2 regions of the Pseudocitrobacter faecalis genome follow, and region 1 is predicted to be linked to the other one. Evidence: predicted binding sites of a transcription regulator. Region 1 holds the regulator's gene; the other holds the start of a gene.

The links. The regulator CRP, encoded in region 1, controls carbon source genes, mostly activating them, when cyclic AMP is high. The targets are predictions, from matches to a motif close to ATGTGANNNNNNTCACAT.
Region 2: the regulator CRP is predicted to act here: its motif matches at 5,409-5,426, upstream of ACOXYR_RS05955 (mannitol dehydrogenase family protein).

Annotation. Positions count from the first base shown of each region.
Region 1 covers NZ_CBDDNJ010000002.1:4,851,600-4,858,821, forward strand. Annotated here, with positions in the region: gene argD (bifunctional acetylornithine/succinyldiaminopimelate transaminase) at 1-1,212, shown strand, start outside; gene ACOXYR_RS23305 (YccS/YhfK family putative transporter) at 1,205-3,280, opposite strand; gene crp (cAMP-activated global transcriptional regulator CRP) at 3,329-3,961, opposite strand; gene ACOXYR_RS23315 (OsmC family protein) at 4,264-4,668, shown strand; gene ACOXYR_RS23320 (phosphoribulokinase) at 4,782-5,651, opposite strand; gene ACOXYR_RS23325 (YheU family protein) at 5,678-5,896, opposite strand; gene ACOXYR_RS23330 (hydrolase) at 5,893-6,915, opposite strand; gene mdcA (malonate decarboxylase subunit alpha) at 7,165-7,222, shown strand, end outside.
Region 2 covers NZ_CBDDNJ010000002.1:1,131,173-1,138,394, forward strand. Annotated here, with positions in the region: gene ACOXYR_RS05935 (cyclic di-GMP phosphodiesterase) at 1-877, opposite strand, end outside; gene mepS (bifunctional murein DD-endopeptidase/murein LD-carboxypeptidase) at 1,000-1,572, opposite strand; gene ACOXYR_RS05945 (phosphatase PAP2 family protein) at 1,986-2,702, opposite strand; gene ACOXYR_RS05950 (CobW family GTP-binding protein) at 2,747-3,724, opposite strand; gene ACOXYR_RS05955 (mannitol dehydrogenase family protein) at 3,848-5,317, opposite strand; gene uxuA (mannonate dehydratase) at 5,523-6,713, shown strand; gene yeiP (elongation factor P-like protein YeiP) at 6,871-7,222, opposite strand, start outside.

The DNA.
Region 1 (7,222 bases):
ACCAAACAACCTGCAATTACCCGCGCGACATTCGATCAGGTGATCCTGCCAATTTATGCACCGGCGGAGTTTATCCCGGTAAAAGGCAAAGGTAGCCGCGTGTGGGATCAGCAGGGGAAAGAGTACGTCGATTTCGCGGGCGGGATTGCCGTAACGGCGCTGGGGCATTGCCATCCGGCGCTGGTTGAGGCGCTGAAATCGCAGGGCGAAACCCTGTGGCACACCAGTAACGTGTTCACCAACGAACCGGCGCTACGTCTGGGTCAGAAGCTGGTGGACGCTACCTTTGCCGAGCGCGTGGTGTTCATGAACTCCGGTACAGAAGCCAACGAAACCGCGTTTAAACTGGCGCGTTACTACGCCTCCACGCGTCATAGCCCGTACAAAAGCAAGATTATTGCTTTCCACAACGCTTTCCATGGTCGCTCGCTGTTTACGGTTTCCGTCGGCGGTCAGCCAAAATATTCCGATGGCTTTGGCCCGAAACCGGCGGATATCGTCCATGTTCCGTTTAACGATTTGCACGCGGTTGAAGCGGTGATTGACGACCATACTTGCGCGATTGTGGTGGAACCTGTTCAGGGTGAAGGTGGCGTGCTGGCCGCTACGCCGGAATTTTTACAGGGGCTGCGGGATCTGTGCGATAAGCATCAGGCGCTGTTAGTGTTTGATGAAGTGCAGAGCGGTATGGGGCGTACTGGTTCGCTGTTCGCGTACATGCACTATGGCGTGACGCCGGATATCCTCACCAGCGCGAAAGCATTGGGCGGCGGTTTCCCGATTAGCGCCATGCTCACCACCGAAGAGATTGCCAGCGCATTCCATGTTGGCTCCCACGGCTCGACCTACGGTGGTAACCCACTGGCGTGCGCCGTGGCAGGGGCGGCATTCGATATTATCAATACGCCTGACGTACTCGATGGCGTTCATACCAAACGCGAACGTTTCGTGAAGCATTTGCAGGATATCGACGCGAAGTATGATGTCTTCAGCGATATTCGCGGAATGGGCCTGCTGATTGGCGCGGAGTTGAAAGAACCGTATAAAGGCCGCGCGCGTGAATTCCTTTATGCGGCCGCTGATGCCGGTGTCATGGTGCTGAACGCCGGGCCGGACGTGATGCGTTTCGCGCCGTCGCTGGTGGTGGAAGAGAAAGATATCGACGAGGGTATGACGCGCTTTGCACAGGCGGTGGCGAAAGTCGTCAGTTGATATGCCGGTTTAGCCAGATACCGTGCCGTGGCCGCTGACGCCATGCCACCGACGAAATGGTGTGCATGGTGTTGAGGTGGCCCAGAACACGCTGGAGATGCTGTTCCATGGTGCTGAGTGGCCCGTGGGACAGCGTATCCGGTGACTCCATGATGTTCACATCCCCGCTACTGCCCGATTCATCATACTCCAGCCGCTGCTGACAGCGTTGCAGGGCGACTTCACACGATTCCAGATAACGCTGCATCAGCTCCGGTGAGAGCGTATCGTGCTCACGCGCCAGCGTGGTCATGGCGTTGATATGTTCAACGATGAACTGGCTGTGCGTCACCCAAAGTTTCATATCTTCCAGATAGTGCGTATTAAAGCCCGGCTCCTGCATTGCCTGATTGAGTGAGTTAAACAGGGCGTTATGCGCCTGATTGACGCGCATACGTTGATACGCCAGTTTTTCGGCAGGAGGGTCGTCACTCAAAATTAACTGTATTGCTTCCTGATCCGCTTCCAGCGCGGAGTGTGCATTTTTGCGCAGCAGGCCACTTTGCCACTGCGGCCACAGCCACAGCATGCCGCCAAAAGCAATCAGGCAGCCGATAATGGTGTCGGCGAAACGCGCTACGATAAACTGCTCGCCGTTGAGCGTCAGCAATTGCAGGGTGTACACCGCCGTAATGGTGAAACCGACCGTCGCCCAGCCGTAGCTTTTGCGAATAATCAGATAGCTTATCAGGGTGATCACCAGCATTGCGGTCAGCGCAAACCCTTCCGGGAAATGGTAGTGCAACGTTACGGCGGCAATCACCAGCCCCGCCAGCGTGCCTGCCGCTCGGTGGAAGATACGCACGCGTGTCGCGCCGTAGCCGTTTTGTGTCACCAGCAGCACGGTCATTAAGATCCAATAGGGTTTTGGCAGATGCAGCGCCGCCCCCATCAGGCTGGCGATGCTCAACATGACGCTTAAGCGCGCAGCATTACGCAGCGCGGGCGATTTCAGCGACAGATAGCTTTTCAGCGCCGGGAACAGGGGCAGGCGACGTTCTTTGTCGGCCATCAGGTTTCGCGGATAAAGGGGGCGCTGCGCGCGCAACACTTTGGCGATGCGGCTGAAGTGCCAGGCGCAGAACTGCCCGACCGGGTTATCCGGATGCTGACGGGCAATTTTCTCCAGCGCGCCAATTTGTTTATCCATGTTGAAGCGCGTCGGGAAGCGGTGATAGAGAATATCATCGGCCATGACCCGCAGGCGTGCGGCGACGGTCTGCGCGTTCCAGCGAATCACCGCTTCGGCGTGGCTACGCTCAACCAGCTTTTGCACCTCTTCCGGCTGATGCAGGCTCACTGAAATGTGCTCCTGCAAATCCAGCCCCATCTGGAAGGCGCGCAGCAGACGCTTGTAATCATTGTGTTGATTGGCTGCCAGCATATGCATTTGCTGGTAACACTGGGAAATCAGATCGACCACTTTCTGCTGACGGTTAAGCAACGGCGGCAGGGCGGTATTGGGATCGGTATGTTGCGTCAGCAAGCTATATTTAGCTTCGCAGTACTCGGCCAGTTGGCGATAGAGCAGGCTCAACGACTCGCGCAGCGGTTGTTCACGCCACAACCAGAACCAAAACCAGTTAAACAGCCCGTACCACAACGTGCCGAGCGCGTAGATAAGTAGCGGCTCCCAGATGGGCATATTGCCCGCCAGGCTCAGGGTAAAAATGGCGGCTATCAGCGAGGCCGGAAGTAATCGCCCGTGCAGGGCGCTGATTTCGGCGGTAACGCCCAGCACCATCGCCAGCCCGGTGAGGATAAACGGTAGCGGGATATCATCGGCCAGCAGCAGTTGCACAATCAGGCTGCAACCAGCGAACAGCGACCCACCGATAATCAGGCGTTTGAAGAAGCGTTTATGAGGAGTATCCAGCCCGGCGATGTTGCAGCAGGCAGGCACCAAAGAAAACAGTAAACCGTGTTGAAGTTGGCCGAGGATCAGGCCGACGGCGACCGGCAAACATAACACCAGCGTTTGCCGCAGTGCATAGTTGACTTCCGGGTGGTAAATCAGCCTGCGCCACATAAGAGACAAAAACGGCGTATTGTGCGAACAATACGCCGTCAGACGAGATTAACGCGTGCCGTAAACGACGATCGTTTTACCGTGTGCAGAGATCAGGTTCTGATCTTCCAGCATCTTCAGGATGCGGCCCACTGTTTCGCGGGAGCAGCCGACGATCTGACCGATTTCCTGACGGGTAATTTTGATCTGCATACCGTCCGGGTGGGTCATGGCATCCGGCTGTTTCGCCAGATTCAGCAGCGTCTGCGCGATACGACCGGTTACGTCGAGGAACGCCAGGTTACCGACTTTCTCAGAGGTCACCTGCAGACGGCGCGCCATCTGAGAGGAGAGACGCATCAGGATATCCGGGTTAACCTGGATAAGCTGACGGAATTTTTTGTAGGAGATTTCAGCCACTTCACAGGCGGTTTTCGCCCGAACCCAGGCGCTACGTTCCTGACCTTCTTCAAACAGGCCCAGTTCGCCGATGAAATCGCCCTGGTTGAGGTAGGAAAGGATCATCTCTTTGCCTTCCTCATCCTTGATGAGTACTGCCACGGAGCCTTTAACGATGTAATACAGCGTTTCCGCTTTTTCACCCTGGTGAATCAGCGTGCTCTTCGATGGGTACTTATGAATGTGGCAATGAGACAAGAACCATTCGAGTGTCGGGTCTGTTTGCGGTTTGCCAAGCACCATGCGCGGTTATCCTCTGTTATAAGCTATCGCCAGCGGCATAAATCAGGCCGCCACTGGTTGAAATAATATCCTTCCCTCTACCTGGGAAGTTGGCCGTCAAAGATTGTCGCGACCAGTAAGTGATGTCCTCTGCATACATGCAGTACGTTTATGTATCTCTGTAGCATCCCGACTGTTTTAGCATAGCTTTCGCCGTGTGTCTCCTGGTGTCTCGCTTCAGCATGACCCAGGTCTACTTCCGTTGCGAGATTTGTTATGTGCGCGTAATCTGACAATAAATTTGCAACTCTGGAGTGACAATTATGCAAGCGCGTGTGAAATGGGTGGAAGGGTTAACCTTCCTGGGTGAGTCGGCTTCCGGGCACCAGATTTTGATGGATGGCAACTCAGGTGATAAAGCGCCAAGCCCCATGGAAGTCGTGCTGATGGCGGCGGGTGGCTGTAGCGCCATCGACGTGGTGTCTATTTTGCAAAAGGGCCGCTATGACGTGACCGATTGTGAAGTTAAATTGACGTCTGAACGCCGTGAAGAAGCGCCGCGTCTGTTCACGCATATTAATCTGCACTTCATAGTGACCGGCAAAGAGCTGAAAGATGCGGCGGTGTCCCGTGCCGTAGATTTGTCGGCTGAGAAATATTGTTCAGTGGCGCTGATGCTGGGCAAAGCGGTGAACATTACCCATTCTTATGAGGTGGTGGAGGGGTAAGTTGACGGCCCCCCTCACTCCGGCCCTCTCCCAGAGGGAGAGGGAGAAAACCGCACAATCGGTACCCTCTCCCTCTGGGAGAGGGTTAGGGTGAGGGGCCCAGCCCGCACCGTTCACCCAATCTTCTTCCCTTCCATCAATCTCTGCACCAGCGGCGTCATGATCAATTCCATCGCCAGCCCCATCTTGCCGCCGGGAACGACCAGCGTATTCATATGCGAGATGAATGATCCCTGCAGCATCGCCAGCAGCCAGGGGAAATCGATATTGTCGAGATTGCGGAAGTGGATCACCACAAAGCTCTCATCCAGTGACGGAATGCCTTTGGCGGCGAACGGGTCAGAGGTGTCGACCGTCGGGACGCGCTGGAAGTTGAGATGTGTGCGTGAGAACTGCGGCGTGATGAAGTTGATGTAATCTTCCATTGAGCGCACGACGGAATCCATCACCGCCTCGCGGGAGTGACCGCGCTCGCTGGTGTCGCGGATCATCTTCTGGATCCACTCCAGGTTAACGATTGGCACTACGCCGACCAGTAAATCCACATGTTTCGCCACATCGTGATGCGGCGTCACCACGCCACCGTGCAGCCCTTCAAAAAACAGCACGTCGGTTGGCTCTGGCAGAGGTTGCCACGGGGTGAAGGTTCCCGGCACCTGATTCCACGGCACCGCTTCATCGTAGGTATGCAGATATTTTCGCGACTGTCCGGTGCCGCTGTGCCCGTACTCGCGGAACGTCTGTTCCAGCAGGCTGAAGTCGTTGGCATCCGGGCCGAAGTAGCTGATATGGCGCCCCATATCGCGCGCCTTACGGATGGCTAAGTCCATTTCCGGACGCGTGTAGCGGTGAAAACTGTCGCCTTCCACCTCTGCGGCGTGAAGCTTAAGCTGGGCGAAAATTTTGCGGAACGCGAGGCTGGTGGTGGTGGTTCCCGCCCCGCTGGAACCCGTGACGGCGATAACCGGATGTTTGGCAGACATAGCGAACAACTCCCGAGTCGGTAAGATTAACCGCGAAACTGGCTGCGGGGCATGATGTTGACGGTTTCATGAAGTTCCGACCACACCAGAACCGCTTCGCCGCGTTGTAGTTGCTGTTTTACGTCGGCGACCTTTTGCGCAAGTGAACGTTCATATTCACCATAATCGGTGCCTTCACGCAACACAAAGCTTTCAATCAGGTTATCGAGCGTTTCAGGGTCGATATCTTGCCAGGGAATGATCATCTTTCACCTCCAAGCCACGGCATCAGCCAGTCGGGAATACGTCTCTCCAGCCACATTTGCGGTCGCCGGAAGGTACCGCCGATAAAGCCAACGTGGCCGCCATGTTCCGTTAACTGGTATTCGACGCAGGCAGGAAGTGTGTCAGCGTCAGGGATAACGTGGTGATCCATAAACGGATCATCCTTCGCGTGAATAATCAGCGTCGGAATCGCTATCTGATTGAGCAACGGCATGGCGCTACATTGACGATAATAGTCGATAGCGTCGGCGAAACCGTGAATTTTGGCGGTGATCAGGTCATCAAATTCACGAATTTTGCGCACGCGCTTAAGCTGGCGTAAATCGACCGGCAGCGTGCCGGGATACGCCGCCAGTTTGCGCGACGCGTTGCCTTTTAGCAGGTTGAGCAAATAGCGCTGATACACCCGCGAAAAGCCTTTTTCCATATGGTAACTACAGGCTTCCAGCACGAACGGCGCGGAGACGATCACCGCTGCATCCAGCGGTACCGTGTGGCCTTCTTTCGCCAGCAGACAGGCGAGCATATTGCCGCCGAGCGAATACCCGACCGCCGCCGTGGGCGCCTCACCCAGTTCCTGCTTCAGCCAGTTTAAAAACCAGGTGCCATCTTCTGTTTCACCGGAGTGATAAATACGGTTAAGGCGATTCGGTTCGCCACTGCAGCCGCGAAAATGCATCACCACGCCGAGCCAGCCGCGTTCTTTCGCCGCCTGAATCAGGCCGTGCGCATAGGGGCTGTGCAGGCTGCCTTCCAGACCGTGGAACACCACCAGACGCGGCTTGTGCTTCGCCTGCATCGGGTCTTCGCTCCAGGCAATATCCAGAAAGTCGCCGTCAGGTAAATCGAGGCGCTGCCAGTGCGGCGTAAAGTGTAGCCGACGGCGGATAAGCCTCGGCAGCATAGTTTGCAGATGTGGGTTGCTGATGCCAGGCATCGGACGAAAGGATGAGGAGTCGTCCTGCGGGACATCAAACTCTGCGGGAGTAATTTGGGCCATAACGTTGCGATGTTCTCTTTTAATCTGCTGACTACTATACCGTCACTTTTTGATTGTGTTTAAAAAAATGGGCGGTGGTAGCCTCTTTTACTCCTTTTAGGGTTGACCTGCGTCACAAATTTTTCATGTGATTATTACTCTCAAGCTAATGATTCCTTCCTAAGCTTAATTGATGACTTTCTCACCAGGGTTCAGACTCTTCTCAGTGTTAAGCAAATCAAAATGATTCGCTGAATCAGGAGGTTAATAATGTTATCTGGGCAAACACCCGCACGGGTATGGAACACGCGACGCACCGAGAAACAGC
Region 2 (7,222 bases), 3.7 Mb from region 1:
TATGCAAATCGCTGGCATGCACCACCGGCTGGTAGACCACATGAAACTGATTTCGGGTAATTGCCGATAGAATTTCCCGGCCAGGCCGCATTCTTATCGTCATTACGTAGGCGCACAAAATTCCACTCAGCAGGCCACACATCGCCCCTAACAGCAGTGCGTAAAGCATATTATCCGTGGCGACTTCGTTGCCATAGAGATAAATCTCAAGCGGCACGCCGTTGATTTTAGCCCGGCGAATGGGGCTATTTTCAATGCTTGTCAGCGCCACGGGCTGGTGGTTAAAAGTTGAGATCGCCGTATTGCCATTAATCACCAGCGCGATGCCACTGTACTGACTCTGTTTCGATGAATTCAGTATCCACGGCATCAGATTGGCGTTGATGGACGTAAATACCCCTCGGTCAGCCAACAGTGGGCTACGCGCCCACAGAATAAATGCCGGGCGGTGCGGCATCATGGGGGTGCCGGGCAAAATCGTCATCGCTTTATTTTGTGACAGGTCAAGAGCAGGGACGAGATCTTTAATCGCGATATCCAGCGGCCCTGTTGCCGATGAACAAAACGCATGGCCGTCTTTGACCAGCAGAAAAGCGCGAATATTAAGACTAAAAGCCGCCCGCGAGGTGAGCTCAGAGGAGACGTCCTCACACAAACTCATGGTCAGCGGTTGCAGCGTATCGATAGTACTGAGCACCTCGCCAAAATAGCTGTTGAGATAGGTTTTCAGCTCGGTAATGGTGTTGTCAAACTGCTCGGTGCGTTTGTGGTAAGAGACGTAAAACTGAGTACCGCCTGCCAGCAGAGCAAATACCACGCCGACCAACAAACTGGTGATGGCGATTCTGCGGCTTAACAGCGTTTTGCGGCTTAGCATAAAGATTGCGGGTCTCGGTTATTTAAATCGGTTTTGCAAAATCATCAGGAAAAAAAAAGCACTGCCAGAGCAGTGCTTTCTTATGCTTGCGGTCAATCAAGGGATACTGACAGCAAGTGATATTAAGAGCGGCTTAACACTCGGCGCGCTTCATTATAGCGCTTCTTCCAGTATGGTTCATTCATGCTGGAGATCGTAACACCGCTGCTGGTAGACGCGTGAACGAACTGATTATTACCGATATAGATGCCGACATGACGACCTGTTGATCCTGCACGGAACAGAACTAAATCGCCGGTGCGAAGCTGGCTACGAGAAACGGATTTACCGGTTTCCTGCTGTTCCCACGTAGAACGCGGCAGCTCTAAACCAAATTGTTCGCGGAAGGTGCGCTGTACAAAGCTGGAGCAATCAACGCCGCGTTTGGTGTCACCGCCTAAACGATAACGAACGCCTTTCCAGCCTGCGTACTGATCCATCAAACGTGATTTCACGTCGAGGTTGCGTACCATTGATTCAAATTCATCCTGAGAGGCTTGCAGTGACGAGGCATCGTTGGTGCCCACAGCATGCGTCTCAGAATGCATATTCCTGGCGGTGTCTTTTGTTGTACTACAGGCAGAAAGCAGAACCGCAACTGCTACTGCTGGAATCGCTCGCAAGATATATCTCAAGATTGGTTGAGATTTGACCATTTTATGTGTTTTCCCTTGAAGTCCTTAACGACAATGTCGTTATAAAAAATGCCAAACGCGTCTGAGACTAAATACACGCTAACAATGAGACAATTCTTTAAAGTCAGATCTGTGGACTAGCGCACAAATTTATTCACTGTGAGAATAATTGCTCATTATTGGCAAACGCGATTGAGATTACCCGATTGACAAGGGCATTGCGAGTGGTTTTACAGGATTTCTTATAAGAAATTGTGATACAGAAAGTTAAAATTTGTGAATGCGTAAAATAGTGTCAATTTAGCCTGAAAAATAGGCAACTCACTCATTCATAAGGCGAATATTTGTGGCGGAAAACGTTGTTCAGAATGATTTATCGGCGGAGATAAATCAGGGATCTAAAACGATCCCTGATGATAATTTTATAACGTCCGTTATTTATTTTCGGATTGGGCCATATTGAACCGCGGAAGATAACGTTCAAAAAGCGATATTGCTTTGTCACTCAGCGGGGTCATCAATACCCACGGAATGCCAATCAACACGGCTGTCAGAGAACCCACGGCGATATCAGTAAACCAGTGTGCGCCAATCATTACGCGCGGGAAGGCAAAAATCACGAAAATAGCCAGCGCGATGGCGAACGCTTTTTTACCAAAATAACGCCACATGAATGTTGAAAAAATGAGCAGCATCATGCCGTGGTCGCCTGGGAAACTATCCCGTGAAGCATCCTTGGTCGAGATGTGCAAATAATCGCTCACCCGATGGGTATCCGGGAAAAATAGCGTTGGGCTGGCGCGCTTAACCGGCATCAAATTCTGTGCCAGCTGGTTAATAATCACTGCGGCAAGCAGCATGACCAGGCCAATAATAATTATCCGGCGACGGCCAGCGGCATCCTCTTTCAGCCAGAAGCTAAGCATCAGGCAGCCCATGGCCAGCAGCGAACAGCCATCAAAGGCGCGGTTGTTGGTTATAGCGAGGAACCACTGATAAACGCGGCTCTCATCGAGCCCGTGATTGAAGAAGTGGAAAATCGCGGAATCAACATTAAACCAGACGCCATGGTTGGGCGGCAGGAACCAGCATAAAAAGAGCGCTATGCCCGCAGCGTTCAGCAGCAGGATTAACGGATATCGCGTTTTCATTTTTTCATCACCTTAATTCAACAACGACCGCAACCTTAGCGCTTTTACGCTAAACGGAGCTTCAACAGAGTGGTTTGCAACCCATTCCAGTCGGCATCCGCATCATTAATCAGCTCGATGCGACTGTCCGGCGGTGCGACACTCTGCGTTTCAATGTGCAGATCTGCACCCTGGCGGTTTATCCGCACCAGCCCTTCCGGGATCCGCATGACCGCTTTAACGCGCTGAACGGGAGCAAGACGTGCCCATTCGAGAATCCCCACGGTGTCGAAAGTTGTGTCGGCGTCAAAAATCCAGCCGCAGGATTGATAACCCTGGCCGCTATTCAGGCTGCGACGCCAGCGTTGATGTTCCGGCAGGCTGAGCGCGGCGAGCCCTTTTTTCTCCGGATGCGCGTGCGAGTGTGCGGCGCTGGCAGGGAGTTGTGTGAGATTGCTCCGCGGCTGGTCGAGGAGGGCGATATCAATGTTACCCTGCGTCGCGCTAACCCGCTGACGATTGTTGCCGTATTGTTGCCACCAGCTTTCCAGGGCCTGCTCGCTTTCCGCCGTCGCGCGATCGCCTTTATTGGCAATGATGATATCGGCGGCGGCGAGCTGGTCGCGGAAGTTCTCATTGAGCACCACTTTCTCATCCAGCAGCTGACGCGGGTCAAGTATGCAAAGTGTCGCCCGCAGGTCGATCCAGGGCTCGTAGACCGCGGCGGTGAGAATATCGAGGATCTGCTTAGGATGGCCCAGCCCGGTGGGCTCAATGAGCAGACGGTCTGGCTTTCCCTGACGCAGCAGCGTATTCAGGCCCACCTGCATCGGTAAACCATTCACACAACACATACAACCGCCGGGGATCTCTTTGAGCAGCGCACCGCTATCGGCCAACAGCGCGCCATCAATGCCCACTTCGCCGAACTCATTTACCAGCACCGCCCACTTCTCATCGGCTGGTTTATTCGCGAGCAGATGGAGGATGGAGGTGGTTTTACCGCTACCGAGAAAACCGGTTATCAGGTTGGTCTTTGTCACGAAAACTCCAGGATAAAAATCTGCAATGTTGTTACGGGTTGCATTAATCCTGGCGAAAAGGCGATGAAAAGAGAAGTAATTCGCGAAGAGAAATGATTTCTCTTCGCATAACAGCAGAAATTGTTAACTATTCAGGGTTGTGATAATGGCCTGACGTGCACCGAGTTGCACCAGACGCTGCCATGCCTGTTGGATATTTTCGACAAAGGTCGCGTTGCGCGGCAGGTCGCTGCCAAAGATTTCACTGAGTGTTAACAGGGCGGTGACGCGTTCTTCGTCACGGCTGTCGGCAACGATCCGGGCGATCTTCTCGGATAACGGGTCGCGCACATCAATTTTTTCACCCGCATCGTCGATGCCGCTGACATAACGCATCCAGCCCGCGACGCCTAATGCCAGCAGCGGCCACGCTGTGCCCTGTGCCAGGTGTACGCGAATGCCGTCCAGCAGGCGCTGTGGCAGCTTCTGGCTACCGTCCATGGCGATTTGCCAGGTACGATGCTTCAGCGCCGGGTTGCTAAATCGGCTCATCAGGCTCTCGGCGTAAGCGCCTAAGTCCACATCGGTTATCTTCAGTGTAGGAGCCTGTTCCGTCATCATTAAACGTTGAGCGGCGAGGCGGTAATCCGCGTCCTGCATGCAGTCGCTGATGTGCTGATAACCCGCCAGATAACCGAGATACGCCAGGAACGAGTGGCTACCGTTGAGCATGCGTAACTTCATCTCTTCCCACGGCAACACATCGTTAACCAGTTGCGCGCCGGCGATTTCCCATGCCGGGCGGCCCGCCACGAAGTTATCTTCAATAACCCACTGAATAAATGGCTCACAGCTGATTGCACAAGGATCGTTCACGCCGCCCAGCTCATCGGTGATTTCCGCAAGCGACGCCTCGGTTGCCGCCGGTACGATGCGATCAACCATGGTGCCGGGAAAGGTAACATGCGTTGATATCCACGCCGCCAGTGCCGGATCGCGCTGTTTCGCCATTCCCAGCACGGCGTTTTTCACCACGTGTCCGTTGTCCGGAATATTGTCGCAGGAGAGAACCGTAAAAGCCGGCAGTCCGCGTTGGCGACGGCGGTGCAGGGCTTCGACCAGAATACCCGGCGCAGAGTGGGGTTCCTGCGGATGGCCGAGATCGTGTGCAATGCGTGGCTGATTCACGTCCAGTTGCCCGGTCGCCGGGTCGATGCAGTAGCCTTTCTCGGTGATTGTCAGAGAAACAATCGCCACCTGCGGCTCACAGAATTTCTCAATAATCGCCGCCAGCGAATCGAGTTTGGCATTGAGGCACTCATTCACTGCGCCAATCACTATTGGTTGATTACCGTCACCGCTTTTTTCCAGCACCGTGAACAGATGATCCTGCGCGCGAAGCTGGCTCATCAACTGGTCGCCGCTAAACAGGCTGATCTCGCAGATCCCCCAATCGCCGCCCACGGCATTCAGTACACGGTCAGTCAGCAGCGCCTGGTGCGCGCGATGGAAGGCGCCGAAACCAAAATGCACAATCCGTGAGCGCAGCGCTTTTCTATCATAATGAGGCAGTTGCACATTCTCAGGGAGCGTACTGTTGGCGATTGTTTTCATTCTTTACACGTCCAATTAACCAGAAATTAACAATGCCAGTGTAAAGTTATATGACAACAAATTAAATTGGTGTGCCGAATTTATCCGGGTAATGTGAGCCAGATCAATCATTGCAGGGGCCGTATTTGACCACTACGAATAAACATGTATGGTAGTCGTCATTAACGAACATTTTATTGGTATAACAAGTTGAGAGGTTGAGGCGATGGAACAAACATGGCGTTGGTACGGCCCAAATGATCCGGTTTCCCTTGATGATGTGCGTCAGGCGGGTGCAACAGGTGTTGTGACTGCACTGCACCACATCCCGAATGGCATGGTGTGGCCGGTCGAAGAAATTCAAAAACGTCAGGCGATGCTGGCGGAAAAAGGGCTGACCTGGTCTGTTGTTGAAAGTATCCCGGTTCACGAAGATATCAAAACGGCTTCCGGCGAATACAAAACCTGGATTGCTAACTACCAGCAGAGCATTCGCAATCTGGCGACCTGCGGCATTGATACCGTATGCTACAACTTTATGCCAATCCTTGACTGGACGCGTACTGACCTCGAATACACGCTGGAAGATGGTTCCAAAGCGCTGCGTTTTGACCAGATTGCGTTTGCCGCTTTTGAGCTGCATATCCTCAAGCGTGAAGGCGCGCAAGCTGATTACACCGCAGAAGAGCAGCAGCAAGCGAAAGCCTATTTCGAGGCCATGACCGCTGCCGATATTGAAAAACTGACACGCAATATCATTGCTGGCCTGCCGGGCGCGGAAGAGGGCTATACCCTTGATCAGTTCCGTGCGCGTCTGGCTGAGTACGATCACATCAGCAAAGAGCAACTGCGTGAAAACATGGCCGTCTTCCTGCGTGCGATTGTGCCGGTTGCGGAAGAAGTGGGCGTGCGCCTTGCGGTTCACCCGGACGATCCGCCGCGTCCGATCCTCGGCCTGCCGCGTATCGTTTCCACTATCGAAGATATGCAGTGGCTGAAAGAGACCGTTGACAGCATTAACAATGGCTTCACCATGTGCACCGGTTCTTATGGCGTGCGCGCTGATAACGACCTGGTGAAAATGATTCAAACCTTCGGCGATCGTATTCACTTCACGCACCTGCGCTCCACCTGCCGTGAAGACAACCCGAAAACCTTCCACGAAGCTGCGCATTTACAGGGCGACGTGAATATGGTTGCGGTGGTTGATGCGATTCTGACTGAAGAGCAGCGTCGTAAGAATGCCGGCGATCTGCGTCCAATTCCGATGCGTCCTGACCACGGCCATCAGATGCTTGACGATCTGAAAAAGAAAACCAACCCAGGTTATTCCGCGATTGGTCGTCTGAAGGGGCTGGCGGAAGTGCGTGGCGTTGAGATGGCGCTGAAAGCGACTAAATTTCGCGATTTGCTGTAATTTGGTTTCAGAATAAAAAAAGCCAGCTCATTGAGCTGGCTTTTTTACGTTAATGCGAGAGCCTGTATTTTTGCCGGGGCGCTGCGCTTGCCCGGCCTACAACGGCACAAACACTGTAGGCCTGATAAGCGAAGCGCATCAGGCGAAGGCATCGCGATTAATCCGCGCGGCCCATATAGCGTTTTTCTTCAATATGAATACGGATTTTTTCACCTGCGCTCAGGTATTCAGGAACCTGAATAACGAGGCCGGTGGTCAGCGTAGCGGGTTTGTTGCGCGCGCTGGCAGAAGCACCTTTAATACCCGGTGCCGTTTCAACGATTTCCAGATCAACGGTCTGCGGCAGTTCCAGCGCCAGCAACTGACCGTCCCACAGCAGCACCTGCATATCCGGCATGCCGCCTTCAGGAATAAACAGCAGCTCTTCTTCAATCTGATCTTTGGTGAAGGTGTACGGGGTATAGTCTTCTTTATCCATAAAGACGTACTCGTTGCCATCAACATAAGAG